Regions from separate parts of the Streptomyces sp. NPDC104367 genome, predicted to be linked through region 1. Evidence: predicted binding sites of a transcription regulator. Region 1 holds the regulator's gene; the other holds the start of a gene.
The links. The regulator HrcA, encoded in region 1, represses chaperone genes, less so after heat shock. The targets are predictions, from matches to a motif close to TTNGCACTCNGNNNNNCNGAGTGCNAA.
Positions count from the first base shown of each region.

Region 2: a site for HrcA is predicted at 2,370-2,396, ahead of groL (chaperonin GroEL). Genes of this name have one in related genera too.

Region 1 covers NZ_JBVJND010000026.1:52,033-59,702, reverse strand. Annotated here, with positions in the region: gene ACZ619_RS32425 (SpoIIE family protein phosphatase) at 1-1,110, shown strand, start outside; gene hemW (radical SAM family heme chaperone HemW) at 1,184-2,416, shown strand; gene ACZ619_RS32415 (DUF3097 domain-containing protein) at 2,604-3,407, opposite strand; gene ACZ619_RS32410 (MBL fold metallo-hydrolase) at 3,439-4,164, opposite strand; gene hrcA (heat-inducible transcriptional repressor HrcA) at 4,337-5,353, shown strand; gene dnaJ (molecular chaperone DnaJ) at 5,354-6,490, shown strand; gene ACZ619_RS32395 (nitronate monooxygenase) at 6,605-7,670, shown strand, end outside.
Region 2 covers NZ_JBVJND010000051.1:29,619-37,288, reverse strand. Annotated here, with positions in the region: gene thrC (threonine synthase) at 1-1,203, shown strand, start outside; gene ACZ619_RS42890 (MoaD/ThiS family protein) at 1,250-1,525, shown strand; gene ACZ619_RS42885 (cold-shock protein) at 2,039-2,245, shown strand; gene groL (chaperonin GroEL) at 2,559-4,181, shown strand; gene ACZ619_RS42875 (tyrosine-protein phosphatase) at 4,452-5,510, shown strand; gene ACZ619_RS42870 (NADH:flavin oxidoreductase) at 5,762-6,889, shown strand; gene ACZ619_RS42865 (metallophosphoesterase) at 6,990-7,670, shown strand, end outside.

The DNA of each region.
Region 1 (7,670 bases):
GCCCGGGTCTGGCACGGCAGCGAGAACCGCATCGAGCAGCTGCGCCGGGCCCTGGAGAAGGACCCGCCCTGCCCCGCCGGCGGGCTGCGGTCCGGGCCCGAGCCCTACCCCTGGCCCGGCGCGGCGCTCGGTCCGCGGGGCGCGCACGGTTCGGCGCTCGCCTACCGGCTGATCGCGGGCGGCCGTCCGCTCGGCACCCTCGTCATCGGCCGCTGCGGCCAGGACGGCTTCCCGGACGAGATCACCGGCCTGGTGGAGGACTTCGGCCGCCGGGTCGCCCTCGCCATCGGCGCGGCCCGCCAGTACGCCCGCCAGGCCACCATCAGCGCCGTCCTGCAGCGCGGGCTGCTGCCCGGCGCGGTCGCCGAGATCCCGGGCGTGCGCAGCGCGCTGGTCTACGAGCCGTGCGACAAGGGCGGCCCCAGCGGCGACTTCTACGACCTCTTCCCGGCCGGTGACGGCCGCTGGTGCTTCGCCGTCGGCGACGTCCAGGGCAAGGGCCCCGAGGCCGCCGTCGTCATCGGCCTGGCCCGGCCGTGGCTGCGGCTGCTGGCCCGCGAGGGCTACCGGGTCGCCGACGTCCTCGACCGCCTCAACCAGCTCCTCCTCGACGACGCCACGGAGGCCGCCGACGCCGCCGCACGCGCCCTGGTCGCCGCCGGCGGCCGGCCGATGCCGCCCGGCGACGGCCCGCAGACGCGTTTCCTCTCCCTCCTGTACGGCGAACTCGTCCCCCTGGGCCAGGGCGGCGTCCGCTGCACCCTCGCCTCCGCCGGACACCCGCTGCCGCTGGTCCTCGGCCCCGACGGCGAGGTCGGCACGGCCGCGCGGCCGCAGACCCTGCTCGGGGTCGTCGAGGACGAGACGTACACCAGCGAGACCATCGAGCTGGCGCCCGGCGACAGCCTGCTGTGCGTGACCGACGGGGTCACCGAGCGGCGCTGCGGCTCCCGTCAGTTCGACGACGGCGACGGGCTCGCGCGCGCCCTGTCCGGCTGCGCGGGGCTGAGCGCGGAGCTGATCGCCGAGCGGATCAGACGGCTCGTCCACGAGTTCGGGGGCGGGCAGCCGGAGGACGATCTGGCGCTGCTGGTGCTCCAGGCGGAGTGACCGCTGCCGCGGCGCGGGGTGACCGGGGCCGCGGGGGAAAACCCCGTGGGGCGAGTACGGGACAATGGAGGACATGCCTTCCGCACTTCCCGACGGTGAGCCCGTCCCCGACGACGGCGCGCTGCCCGCGTCCGCGCTGGCCGGCGCCGCCGACCGCCCCCTCGGGTTCTACCTGCACATCCCCTACTGCGCGACCCGCTGCGGCTACTGCGACTTCAACACGTACACGGCGACCGAGCTGCGCGGCACCGGCGGTGTCCTCGCCTCCCGCGACAACTACGCGGACACGCTGACCGACGAGATCAGGCTGGCCAGGAAGGTTCTCGGCGACGACGCGCGCGAGGTGCGCACGGTGTTCGTGGGCGGGGGCACGCCGACGCTGCTGGCCGCCGGTGATCTCGTACGGATGCTGGGCGCGATCCGCGACGAGTTCGGGCTGGCCGCCGACGCCGAGGTCACGACGGAGGCGAACCCGGAGTCCGTCGACCCCGCGTATCTGGCGACCCTGCGGGAGGGCGGCTTCAACCGGATCTCCTTCGGCATGCAGAGCGCGAGGCGGCACGTGCTGAGCGTCCTGGACCGCACGCACACCCCCGGCCGTCCCGAGGCGTGCGTCGCCGAGGCCCGCGCGGCCGGCTTCGAGCACGTCAACCTCGACCTGATCTACGGCACCCCGGGCGAGTCCGACGACGACTGGCGGGCCTCGCTGGAGACGGCGATCGGGGCGGGGCCGGACCACGTGTCGGCGTACGCGCTGATCGTCGAGGAGGGCACGCAGCTGGCCCGGCGGATCCGGCGGGGCGAGGTCCCGATGACCGACGACGACGTCCACGCCGACCGCTACCTGATCGCGGAGTCGGTGCTGACGGGGGCGGGGTTCGACTGGTACGAGGTGTCCAACTGGGCGACCTCGGAGTCCGCCCGCTGCCTGCACAACGAGCTGTACTGGCGGGGCGCGGACTGGTGGGGCGCCGGACCGGGGGCGCACTCGCACGTGGGCGGGGTGCGCTGGTGGAACGTCAAGCACCCGGGGGCGTACGCGGCGGCGCTGGCGTCCGGGCGGTCGCCGGGGGCCGGACGCGAGGTCCTGGCGGACGAGGACCGGCGTGTGGAGCGCATCCTGCTGGAGCTGCGGCTGCGGGAAGGGGTGCCGCTGGGGCTGCTGAAGGAGGAGGGGCTCGCGGCTTCGCGGCGGGCGCTGGAGGAGGGGCTGCTGGAGAGCGGCGCCTACGACGAGGGGCGGGCCGTGCTGACCCTGCGGGGGCGGCTGCTGGCGGACGCGGTGGTGCGGGACCTGGTGGACTGAAGGGTCACCCCCGCGGCAGCGGGGAGCGTGACCTGCCCGGCCGGGTGGACGGACCGATCGGCGGACCACCTCCGCGCGGACGGAGAGCGGTCCACCGGTCACACCGGCTTCCCGTTCCCTCTGCGACCACCTCCGCGCGGGCGCAGAGCGGTCCGCCGGTCCCGGAGAACCAATGGCTCGGTACCGGTCAGGGCACGGTCACATGGTCGATGAGACGCTCGACACATCCCAGCAACTCCGGCTCCAGGTCCTTGTAGGAGCCCACGCGCGCGAGGATCGCCTGCCAGACCGCGCCGGTGTTCTCCGAGGGCCAGCCAAGCGCCCGGCAGACGCCCGTCTTCCAGTCCTGGCCGTGCGGGACGCGGGGCCAGGCGTCGATGCCCAGGGCGGCGGGTTTCACGGCCTCCCAGATGTCGATGTACGGGTGGCCGACCACCAGGGCGTGCTCGTCCGTCACCGACTGCGCGATGCGCCATTCCTTGGTGCCCGGCACCAGGTGGTCCACCAGGACGCCCAGCCGCGCGTCCGGGCCGGGGGCGAACTCGGCGACGATCGACGGCAGGTCGTCGACGCCCTCCAGGTACTCCACCACGACGCCCTCGACCCGCAGGTCGTCGCCCCAGACCTTCTCGACCAGTTCCGCGTCGTGACGGCCCTCGACGTAGATGCGGCCCGCGCGGGCGACACGCGCGCGTGCGCCGGGCACGGCGACCGAACCGGAGGCGGTGCGGGCGGGACGCGCGGGCGCCGCCGTGGGGCGTACGAGGGTGACGGCGCGGCCCTCCAGGAGGAAGCCGCGCGGCTCCAGCGGGAAGACGCGGTGCTTGCCGAAGCGGTCCTCCAGGGTGACCGTGCCCGCCTCGCAGCGGATCACCGCGCCGCAGAAACCCGTCCCGGGCTCCTCCACCACCAGACCCGGTTCGGCGGCCACCTCCGGCACCGGCTTCGGCTTCTTCCACGGCGGGGTCAGGTCGGCGGAGTACTGGCGCATTCGGATGACGATAGGAGAAGCCCGCCCCGGGTCACCGCGACACGCCGAAACGAGCGGCCAGTGCGTCGCGCTGGGCCCGGACGAACGCGGCGTCCACCACCGCTCCGTGACCGGGCACGTACAGGGCGCGTTCGCCGCCCAGCGCCAGGAGCCGGTCCAGGGCCGCCGGCCACCGGGACGGCACGGCGTCGGGGCCGGCCTGCGGATCGCCGGACTCCTCCACCAGGTCCCCGCAGAAGACCACCTCGGGGTCGCCGGGGACGAGGACCGCGAGGTCGTGCGCGGTGTGGCCGGGGCCCACGTTGGCCAGCAGCACCTGGCGGCCGTCGCCGAGGCCGAGGGTCCACTCGCCGGAGACCAGGTGGCGCGGCAGGGGGAGGGCGTCGGCCGCCTCCGCCGCCTGCGAGGCGGGCAGGCCGTTGCGGACCGCGTCCAGGCGCAGCTCCTCGCGGTCGTGGGTGAACACCGCGTCCGTGCCCACCGCCGCGTACAGGTCCGTCCCGGCGAACGCGGCCGCGCCGAGGACGTGGTCGAAGTGCGGATGGGTCAGCGCGAGATGGGTCACACGCCGGTCGGCCAGCGCCTGCGCCTCCACCCGCAGCCGCGCGCCCTCCGCCAGGCTGGAACCGGCGTCCACCATCAGGGCCGTGTCCGGGCCGAGGACCAGCCCCGCAGTGCAGTCCCAGCCCGGCAGCCGGCACCGGCCGACGCCCTCGGCCACCCGCTCCCAGCCCAGCTCTTCCCAAGTCACCGTCATGCCGCGACGCTAGTCGTAGAACGTCACGGGTCCTGGCCGACCTTGCCCAGTCAGTACCCGACGGCCGTACACTGGGCCGGGGATGCTGGCACTCGAACTCGCAGAGTGCCAGACGAAAGACCCGAAGGACCCGAAAGGCCGCGGGGACGACTTTCTGGAGGTGTGGCGCCGGATGCTGAGTGAACGCAGGCTTCAGGTGCTGCGCGCCATCGTCCAGGACTACGTCGGCACCGAGGAACCGGTCGGGTCGAAGGCGCTGACCGAGCGCCACAACCTCGGCGTGTCCCCGGCGACCGTGCGCAACGACATGGCCGCCCTGGAGGACGAGGGGTACATCGCCCAGCCGCACACCAGCGCCGGGCGGATCCCGACCGACAAGGGCTACCGGCTGTTCGTCGACAAGCTCGCCGGCGTCAAGCCGATGAGCGCGCCCGAGCGGCGGGCGATCCAGAACTTCCTCGACGGCGCCGTCGATCTCGACGACGTCGTCGCGCGCACGGTCCGGCTGCTCGCGCAGCTGACGCGGCAGGTGGCGGTCGTGCAGTACCCGTCGCTGACGCGGTCCACCGTGCGACATGTGGAACTGCTGGCGCTCGCTCCGGCCCGGCTGATGCTGGTGCTGATCACCGACACCGGGCGGGTCGAGCAGCGGATGGTCGACTGCCCGGCGCCCTTCGGGGAGGCGTCCCTGGCGGATCTGCGGGCGCGGCTGAACAGCCGGGTCGCGGGGCGCCGCTTCTCGGACGTCCCCCGGCTGGTGGAGGATCTGCCGGAGGCCTTCGACGTCGAGGACCGCGGCACGGTCTCGGCGGTGCTCTCCACCCTGCTGGAGACGCTCGTCGAGGAGAACGAGGAGCGGCTGGTGATCGGCGGAACCGCCAATCTCACCCGCTTCGGACATGACTTTCCCCTCATGATCCGGCCCGTCCTGGAGGCGCTGGAGGAACATGTCGTCCTCCTCAAGCTCCTTGGCGAGGCCGGGGATTCGGGCATGACCGTACGCATCGGTCACGAGAACGCCTATGAGGGACTCAACTCCACGTCCGTGGTGTCGGTCGGCTACGGTTCGGGCGGCGAGGCACTCGCCAAACTCGGCGTGGTCGGACCGACCCGCATGGATTACCCGGGAACGATGGGAGCGGTACGAGCGGTGGCACGGTACGTCGGACAGATCCTGGCGGAGTCGTAAGTGGCCACGGACTACTACGCCGTTCTCGGCGTGCGCCGCGACGCGTCGCAGGAAGAGATCAAGAAGGCCTTCCGTCGGCTCGCTCGCGAGCTGCACCCGGACGTCAATCCGGACCCGAAGACCCAGGAGCGGTTCAAGGAGATCAACGCCGCTTACGAGGTGCTCTCCGACCCGCAGAAGAAGCAGGTCTACGACCTGGGCGGGGACCCGCTGTCGCAGAGCGGCGGCGGGGGCGCGGGCGGCTTCGGGGCCGGTGGCTTCGGGAACTTCTCGGACATCATGGACGCGTTCTTCGGTACGGCGTCGCAGCGCGGTCCGCGCTCGCGCACCCGCCGCGGCCAGGACGCCATGATCCGGATCGAGGTCGAGCTCGACGAGGCGGCCTTCGGCACGACCAAGGACATCCAGGTCGACACTGCCGTCGTCTGCAACACCTGCAACGGTGAGGGCGCGGCGCCGGGCACCTCCGCCCAGACCTGTGACATGTGCCGGGGCCGGGGTGAGGTCTCGCAGGTGACGCGGTCCTTCCTCGGGCAGGTCATGACCTCGCGGCCGTGTCCGCAGTGCCAGGGCTTCGGGACCGTCGTGCCGACGCCGTGCCCCGAGTGCGCGGGCGACGGGCGGGTGCGGTCGCGGCGGACGCTGACCGTGAAGATCCCGGCCGGTGTCGACAACGGCACGCGCATCCAGCTGGCCGGCGAGGGCGAGGTCGGGCCCGGCGGCGGTCCCGCCGGTGACCTGTACGTCGAGATCCACGAGCTGCCGCACTCCACGTTCCAGCGGCGCGGCGACGACCTGCACTGCACGGTGACGATCCCGATGACGGCGGCCTCCCTCGGCACGAAGGTGCCGCTGGAGACGCTGGACGGGATGGAGGAGGTCGACATCCGGCCGGGCACCCAGTCCGGGCAGTCGATCCCGCTGCACGGCCGCGGGATCACGCATCTGCGTGGCGGCGGCCGGGGCGACCTGATCGTCCACGTCGAGGTGCAGACGCCGACCAAGCTCGACCCCGAGCAGGAGCGGCTGCTGCGCGAGCTGGCCAAGCTGCGCGGCGAGGAGCGGCCCACGGGGCAGTTCCAGCCGGGCCAGCAGGGACTGTTCAGCCGCCTGAAGGACGCGTTCAACGGGCGCTGACGGCGCCGGGGCGGAGCCGGGCCGACTCCGCCCCTGGTGAGGCCGGAATTTCTGGCATGTGCCAAGGGGGCGGCCCGATTCGGACTTGTTCGAAGGACGTGACAACATGCCGTCATGTCCTCCGCGCTGACCGATCTCTTCCCTCTTCCGATCGTGCAGGCCCCCATGGCGGGCGGGGTCTCCGTGCCGCAGCTCGCCGCCGCCGTGTCCGGGGCGGGCGGGCTGGGGTTCCTGGCCGCCGGGTACAAGACCGCCGACGGGATGTACCAGGAGATCAAGCAGTTGCGGGGGCTGACCGGCCGCCCCTTCGGCGTGAACGTCTTCATGCCGCAGCCCGAGCACGCCGAGTCGGGGGCCGTGGAGGTCTACGCGCACCAGCTGGCCGGTGAGGCCGCCTGGTACGACACCGAGCTCGGTGACCCGGACAGCGGCCGGGACGACGGGTACGACGCCAAGCTGGCCGTCCTGCTCGACAACCCGGTGGCGGCCGTCTCCTTCCACTTCGGTGTGCCGGCCCGCGAGGTACTGGACTCGCTGCGCCGTGCCGGGACCCTCACCCTGGTCACCGCCACCACCGTCGAGGAGGCCCTGGCCGTGGAGCGGGCCGGGGCGGACGCGGTGATCGCGCAGGGCGTGGAGGCCGGCGGCCACCAGGGCACCCACCGGGACGTCCAGGAGAACGACGGGTCCGGGATCGGGCTGCTGTCGCTGATCGCCGGGATACGGGAGGCGGTGGACCTTCCCGTCGTCGCCGCCGGCGGCATCATGCGCGGCAGCCAGATCGCCGCCGTGCTCGCCGCGGGGGCGGGCGCGGCCCAGCTGGGCACCGCCTTCCTGGCCACCCCCGAGTCCGGCGCCGCCGACGTCCACAAGCAGGCGCTGACCAACCCGCTGTTCACCCGGACCGCGCTGACCCGGGCGTTCTCCGGGCGGCCCGCGCGCGGCCTGGTCAACCGCTTCATGCGCGAGCACGGCCCGTACGCGCCCGCCGCCTACCCGGAGGTCCACCACCTCACCTCGCCGCTGCGCAAGGCCGCCGCGAAGGCCGGGGACGCGCAGGGCATGGCCCTGTGGGCCGGGCAGGGGCACCGGATGGCCCGGGACCTGCCCGCCGCGCAGCTGGTGGAGACCCTCGCCGAGGAGCTCGCCGCGGCGTCGACGGCGTTGTCGACGAAGGGGG
Region 2 (7,670 bases), on a different contig from region 1:
GGTCACCGCGTCCCGCTCGGCCCGCACTTCGCCTGCGAGGAGTGTTTCGGCCCGCTGGAGATCGCGTACGACTTCTCGGACTACGACACCGAGCAGCTCCGCGAGCGGATCGAAGCGGGCCCCTCGAACATCTGGCGCTACGCGCCGCTGCTGCCCGTCCCCGCCGACGTGGCCACCAAGCCGAACATCAACCCGGGCTGGACCAAGCTCGTCAAGGCCGACAACCTGGCCAAGGAGCTGGGGGTGACCGGCGGCCTGTACGTGAAGGACGACTCCGGCAACCCGACGCACTCCTTCAAGGACCGTGTCGTCGCCCAGGCCGTCGAGGCCGCGCGCGCCTTCGGCTACACCACGCTCTCCTGCTCCTCCACCGGCAACCTGGCCGGCGCGGTCGGCGCCGCCGCCGCCCGGGCCGGCTTCCGCTCCTGCGTGTTCATCCCGCACGACCTGGAGCAGGGCAAGGTCGTCATGGCCGCGATCTACGGCGGCGAGCTCGTCGGCATCGAGGGCAACTACGACGACGTGAACCGTTTCTGCTCCGAGCTGATCGGCGACTCGGCCGGCGAGGGCTGGGGCTTCGTCAACGTGAACCTGCGGCCGTACTACGCCGAGGGCTCCAAGACGCTGGCGTACGAGATCTGCGAGCAGCTCGGCTGGCAGCTCCCCGACCAGCTGGTCATCCCGATCGCGTCCGGCTCGCAGCTCACCAAGGTCGACAAGGGCCTCCAGGAGCTGATCAAGCTCGGGCTCGTCGAGGACAAGCCGTACAAGATCTTCGGCGCCCAGGCGGAGGGCTGCTCGCCCGTCTCCACCGCGTACAAGGCGGGCCACGACGTGGTCCGGCCGCAGAAGCCGAACACCATCGCCAAGTCGCTGGCGATCGGCAACCCGGCCGACGGCCCCTACGTTCTCGACATCGCGCGCCGCACCGGCGGTGCGGTGGAGGACGTGAACGACGAGCAGGTCGTGGAGGCGATCGAACTGCTCGCGCGGACCGAGGGAATCTTCGCGGAAACCGCCGGCGGAGTGACGGTTGGAGTCACCAAAAAGCTCATTGAGAATGGGCTCATCGATCCGACGAAGTCGCTTGTCGTACTCAACACGGGCGATGGACTGAAGACGCTGGACGCAGTCGCGGGTACCGGACTCACGGCGACTATTCGACCGAGTCTCGAGTCGTTCCGTGAGGCCGGGCTGGCCTAGCCGGCAGTAATAAGCAGGCAGCCGCTCTAATCCGGAGGTTTATAACGTGAGCGTCACCGTTCGCATCCCCACCATCCTGCGCACCTACACCGGTGGTCAGGCCGAAGTCAGCGCCGAAGGCGGAAACCTCGGCGAGGTCATCGCCGACCTGGAGAAGAACCACACGGGAATCGCCGCCCGCGTTCTCGACGACCAGGGCAAGCTGCGCCGGTTCGTCAACGTTTACGTCAATGACGACGACGTGCGATTCGAGCAGGGTCTGGAGACCGCCACCCCGGCCGGGGCCGGCGTCTCCATCATCCCGGCCGTCGCCGGTGGCTGACCCAGCCCTGACGCGGCCCTGACGCCGCCCTGACCGTCCTGACGTGGGGTCGGCGGGGGTTGACGTGATGGCCGAATGACCGAACATTACCTTTGGTAACGGCCATCACCGAGTGTTCATCCGATTGCCCCCTCCGCGAGAGAAGCGGAGGGGGCAATTCTGTGTGGTTGAGCGCGGTACAGTTGGGGAACGCGCTCCCGATCTCCGGGTCGGAGGCCCCGTATTGATACCGCGGGCCCGGCAAGAAGTAGCCAAAGTGTGCGCGTTAAATGCGGCTTTTGTGGCCTTTACGGGGCCCGACTTGCCCTGAATTCCGCCGAATTCTCGCTACATTCCGGACCCCTTCCGTCCAGAATTCTCGTCCGATTGACCTGTTGCAGACGGCAGTTGGGCAGATACATTCGGCCGCGGTCGACGCGTTCCGGCGCACGCCCCCAACCATTGGGGGGTGAGGTCTGACCCGGATCCGCGAAGTGTGGATCTGTGCAAGGGCCAGTAATAGGGGAGTTAGGCATGGCTCAGGGCACCGTCAAGTGGTTCAACGCGGAGAAGGGGTACGGCTTCATCGCGGTCGACGGTGGTGCGGATGTTTTCGTCCACTACAGCGCGATCCAGATGGACGGGTACCGCACCCTGGAGGAAGGTCAGCGAGTCGATTTCGAGATCTCGCAGGGCCAGAAGGGGCCGCAGGCGGACATGGTCCGGCTGGCGACCAGCTGAAGCACGCGCCGACTGACAGCGACGTTCTTCTGTACAACTTCGAAGGGCTCGTGCCTCCCGGGGCACGAGCCCTTCGGCATGCCCGGGAGGGGGCTGACTCCGCGGGCCCGATCCCCGGGAGGCGCTTGCACTCGCCTACCCCGAGTGCTAATCATTGGCGTTAGCACTCTGAAGGTGAGAGTGACAAAGAAGGACCGGGTCGGTGAGGCCCGCAGGCCGGGTGGGGAAGGAACCACGAGGCATGTGAGCCGTCCGTCGCGGGCGCGGGCGCGGTCCGAAGGAATCACCCCCAGTCCTGGAGGGACCACTTCACATGGCCAAGATCATCGCGTTCGACGAGGAGGCGCGGCGCGGCCTCGAGCGCGGCATGAACCAGCTCGCGGACGCCGTCAAGGTGACGCTCGGCCCCAAGGGCCGCAACGTCGTCCTCGAGAAGAAGTGGGGCGCCCCCACGATCACCAACGATGGTGTGTCCATCGCCAAGGAGATCGAGCTCGAGGACCCGTACGAGAAGATCGGCGCCGAGCTGGTCAAGGAAGTCGCCAAGAAGACGGACGACGTCGCCGGTGACGGTACGACCACCGCGACCGTTCTCGCCCAGGCCCTGGTCCGCGAGGGTCTGCGCAACGTGGCCGCCGGCGCCAACCCGATGGCCCTCAAGCGCGGTATCGAGAAGGCCGTCGAGGCCGTCTCCGGTGCCCTGCTCGAGCAGGCCAAGGATGTCGAGACCAAGGAGCAGATCGCTTCGACGGCCTCCATCTCCGCCGCCGACACCCAGATCGGCGAGCTCATCGCCGAGGCCATGGACAAGGTCGGCAAGGAAGGCGTCATCACCGTCGAGGAGTCCCAGACCTTCGGTCTGGAGCTGGAGCTCACCGAGGGTATGCGCTTCGACAAGGGCTACATCTCGGCGTACTTCGCCACCGACATGGAGCGTATGGAGGCGTCCCTCGACGACCCGTACATCCTGATCGCCAACTCGAAGATCGGCTCCGTCAAGGACCTGCTCCCGCTCCTGGAGAAGGTCATGCAGTCGGGCAAGCCGCTGCTGATCATCGCCGAGGACGTCGAGGGCGAGGCCCTGTCGACCCTGGTCGTCAACAAGATCCGCGGCACCTTCAAGTCCGTCGCCGTCAAGGCCCCGGGCTTCGGCGACCGCCGCAAGGCGATGCTGAACGACATCGCCATCCTCACCGGCGGCGAGGTCATCTCCGAGGAGGTCGGTCTCAAGCTGGAGAACACGACCCTCGACCTGCTGGGCAAGGCCCGCAAGGTGGTCATCACCAAGGACGAGACCACCATCGTCGACGGCGCCGGCTCCTCCGAGCAGGTGCAGGGCCGCGTGAACCAGATCCGCGCCGAGATCGAGCAGTCCGACTCGGACTACGACCGCGAGAAGCTCCAGGAGCGCCTGGCCAAGCTCGCCGGTGGCGTCGCCGTCATCAAGGCCGGTGCCGCGACCGAGGTCGAGCTCAAGGAGCGCAAGCACCGCATCGAGGACGCCGTGCGCAACGCCAAGGCGGCCGTCGAGGAGGGCATCGTCGCCGGTGGTGGCGTGGCCCTGCTCCAGGCCTCCCAGGTCTTCGAGAAGCTGGAGCTGGAGGGTGACGAGGCGACCGGCGCGCAGGCCGTGAAGCTCGCCCTGGAGGCCCCGCTGAAGCAGATCGCCGTCAACGCCGGTCTCGAGGGCGGCGTCGTGGTGGAGAAGGTCCGCAACCTCACCCCGGGTCACGGCCTCAACGCCGCGACCGGTGAGTACGTCGACCTGGTCGCCGAGGGCATCATCGACCCGGCGAAGGTGACGCGTTCCGCCCTGCAGAACGCCGCCTCCATCGCCGCGCTGTTCCTCACCACCGAGGCCGTCATCGCCGACAAGCCGGAGAAGGCCGCCGCGGCCGCTCCGGGCGGCATGCCGGGCGGTGACATGGACTTCTGATCCGTCACGGATCGGCTCGTCCTTCTCCGAGGGCGGCATCCCCTGCTACGGCAGGAGGTGCCGCCCTCGGGCGTTTTCCGCAGGCGGGGGCAGGGGCGGGGGCGGGGGCCGGTCGTCGGCGGGGATGCGGGGGCCGGGCGCCAGCCGGGTGTCGGCCGGGCGTCGGTTTCAGGCTGGGTGCGCCGGGTGGCACAAACTGCCACTCATGCACATGCTGTCAGTCACCTGCCGTTCACCCGGCCGTCGGTAGGTGCACACAGCATCCGTCCCATGAAGCTCATCAAGCCCGCACTGCTCGCCGCCGCGGTCCTCGCCCTGACCGCCCCGGCCGCCGTCGCCGCCCCGGCCGCGGCCCACCCGGCGTCCTCCCACCGCATCCCCTTCACCGCCGCCACCGTGACCGCGAACGACGACGGCTCGTACCACGTCGTCTGGACCGCGCCCGGAGTGCGCTCGGTCGCCGTCCGGGCGAATGGGCACGTGGTCGCGCGCGGCGGTGCCACCGGTGACGTCACCGTGAAGGGGCTGCCCGCCGCCGACCGGCAGTGGTTCGACCTCGTGCCCGAGCGCGGCGGCTCGCTGCACCTCGCCGACCGGCTGGTCAAGCTCGACGGCACCGTCAACTTCCGTGACGCGGGCGGCTACCGCACCGCCGACGGCCACTGGGTGAAGATGGGCGAGATCTACCGCTCCGACGCCCTGAACAAGCTCACCGCCGCCGACGTCGCCAAGCTCGGGCGCCTGGGCATCCGCGCGGACTACGACCTGCGGACCGAGTCGGAGCGGACCTCGGCGCCGGACGTCGTGCCGTCGTACGTGACGTACCACGTGGCCGACGTGCTGGCCGGGTCCGCCATGACCACCACCATGCCGACCACCGAGGAGGCCGCCGTCCAGATGATGGTGGACGGCGAGAAGTACATGGTCAGCGGTGCCACCGCGCAGGCCGCCTACACCTCGGTCTTCGCGGGCGTGGCCGACGAGGACCAGCACGGGCTCGTCTACCACTGCACCGCCGGCAAGGACCGCACCGGCTGGTCCAGCGCCGCCCTGCTCACCGCGCTCGGCGTGCCCCGCTCGACGGTGATGACGGACTACCTCGCCAGCAACACCTACCGCGCGGCGGCCAACGCGGCCACGCTCGCCGCGATGACCCCGGCCCAGGCGAAGGTCTACAAGTCGCTCCTGGACGTCCGCGCCGAGTACCTGAACTCCGGCTTCCAGGAGGTCCACGACAAGTACGGCACCTTCGGCGCGTACCTCGACAAGGGCCTCGGCGTCGACGCGAAGGAACTGCGCGCGCTGAAGCGGGAACTGCTGGTGGGCTAGCCGGTCGCCGGTCGCCGGTCGCCGGTCGCCGGTCGCCGGTCGCCGGTCGCGGGCTGCGGGGCGCGGGGCGCGTGGTGCGTGGCGCGTGGCGTGTGGCGTGTGGCGCGTGGCGCGTGGCCAGGATCACACGGGCGGTTGGCGGGAGCCGGAATGTGTGTGTCGGGGCGGGTCGTTAGCCACGTGTGTGCACTTGATGCATGTGCACATACCGCCTGGTCAATGATCCGCCCTACTCGCGAGGAGCCCCCCACGTGACCGCCACCACGCCCGCCGTATCCCGCGCGGCCGAGATCCTCTCCCGCCCCATCGCCCTCAACGGGCTCACGGTCCCCAACCGGATCGTGATGGCGCCGATGACCCGCCAGTTCAGCCCGGGTGGCGTCCCCGGCGAGGACGTGGTCTCGTACTACTCCCGCCGGGCCGCCGCAGGTGTCGGCCTGATCGTCACCGAGGGGACGTACGTCGGCCACGACTCGGCCGGGCAGAGCAGCCGTATCCCGCGGTTCCACGGCGAGGAGCAGCTGGCGGGCTGGGCGAAGGTGGCCGAGGGGGTGCACGCGGCCGGCGGCACGATCGTCCCGCAGCTGTGGCACATCGGCATGGTCCGCAAGCAGGGCCAGCCGCCGTTCGCGGACGCGCCCGCCGTCGGCCCCTCCGGCATCCGCCTGGACGGCACCGAGGGCGAGGGCCGGGCGATGACCCAGGGCGACCTGGACGACGTCATCCGCGCGTTCGCCGAGGCCGCGGCCGCCGCCGAGCGCATCGGCTTCGACGGGGTCGAGCTGCACGGCGCCCACGGCTACCTCCTCGACCAGTTCCTGTGGGCCGGCACCAACCGCCGCACCGACGCGTACGGCGGTGACGCGGTCGCCCGTACGAAGTTCGCGGCCGAGATCGTGGCGGCGGTCCGCGCGGCGGTCTCCGCCGACTTCCCGGTCCTCTTCCGCTACTCGCAGTGGAAGTCCGACAACTACGACGCCCGGCTCGCCGAGACCCCCGAGGAGCTGGAGGCGGTCCTCACGCCGCTGGCCGCCGCCGGTGTCGACGTCTTCCACGCCTCCACCCGCCGCTACTGGCTCCCCGAGTTCGAGGGCTCCGACCTCAACCTGGCCGGCTGGACCAAGAAGCTCACCGGCAGGCCCACCATCACCGTCGGCTCGGTCGGCCTCGACGGCGACTTCATCAAGGGCTTCCAGGGCGAGGGCTCCCCGCTCAAGAGCATCGACGACCTCCTCGACAGCCTGGAGCGCGAGGAGTACGACCTGGTCGCCGTCGGCCGCGCCCTCCTCCAGGACCCCGAATGGGCCGCGAAGGTCCTGGCCGGCCGCACGGCGGAACTCGCCCCGTACGACGCGGCGGCCCTCAAGACCCTGAGCTGAACCCCGCACCTCCGCCCACCCTCGCGACCGGCGCCGTCAGGGTGGGCGTTTCACAGGCGGCCGTGGCCAGGGCCCCCGGCCGGCTTCTAGGCTCCGGGGGATGAGGATCCTGCATCTCTCCGACACCCACCTGGACCGCACCGACGCGCCCAACCGGCGGGGCGTCGACGCCACCGCGTCGCTGCGGCTGATGCTCGACGAACTCCGCCATCTCCAGGGCCTGGACGCGGTCGTCGTCACCGGCGACCTCGCCGACGACGGCTCGGTGGAGGCCTACACCGCCCTGCGCACGCTGATCGGCGGCTACGCCCGGGACCGGGGCGTCCCCCTCTTCTGCACCACCGGCAACCACGACGAGCGCGCGGCCTTCGCCGAGGTGCTGGGCAGCGGCCACCTCGCCGCCGACGGCACCGACCGCGCCGAGCTGGTGTACGGGCCCGAGGAGCGGTCCGCGGTCAGCACGGTCGACGGCCGGCGCTTCGTCACCCTGGACTCGCTCGTACCCGGGAAGATCCACGGCCGGCTGGGCGCGCCCCAGCTGGAGTGGCTGCGCGAGGTGCTGCGCACCCCGGCCGAGCGCGGCACGGTCCTCGCCTTCCACCATCCGCCCTTCGCCCTCGACCTCTCCTCGACCCAGGCGGTCTTCGGGCTCCGTGACCCCGGCGACCTGGCGGCGGCGATCCGGGGCAGCGACGTACGGGTGATCCTCACCGGGCACTACCACCTCCAGCTCTTCGGGCTGCTGGAGTCGGTGCCGGTGTGGGTGACGCCCGGGGTCGTG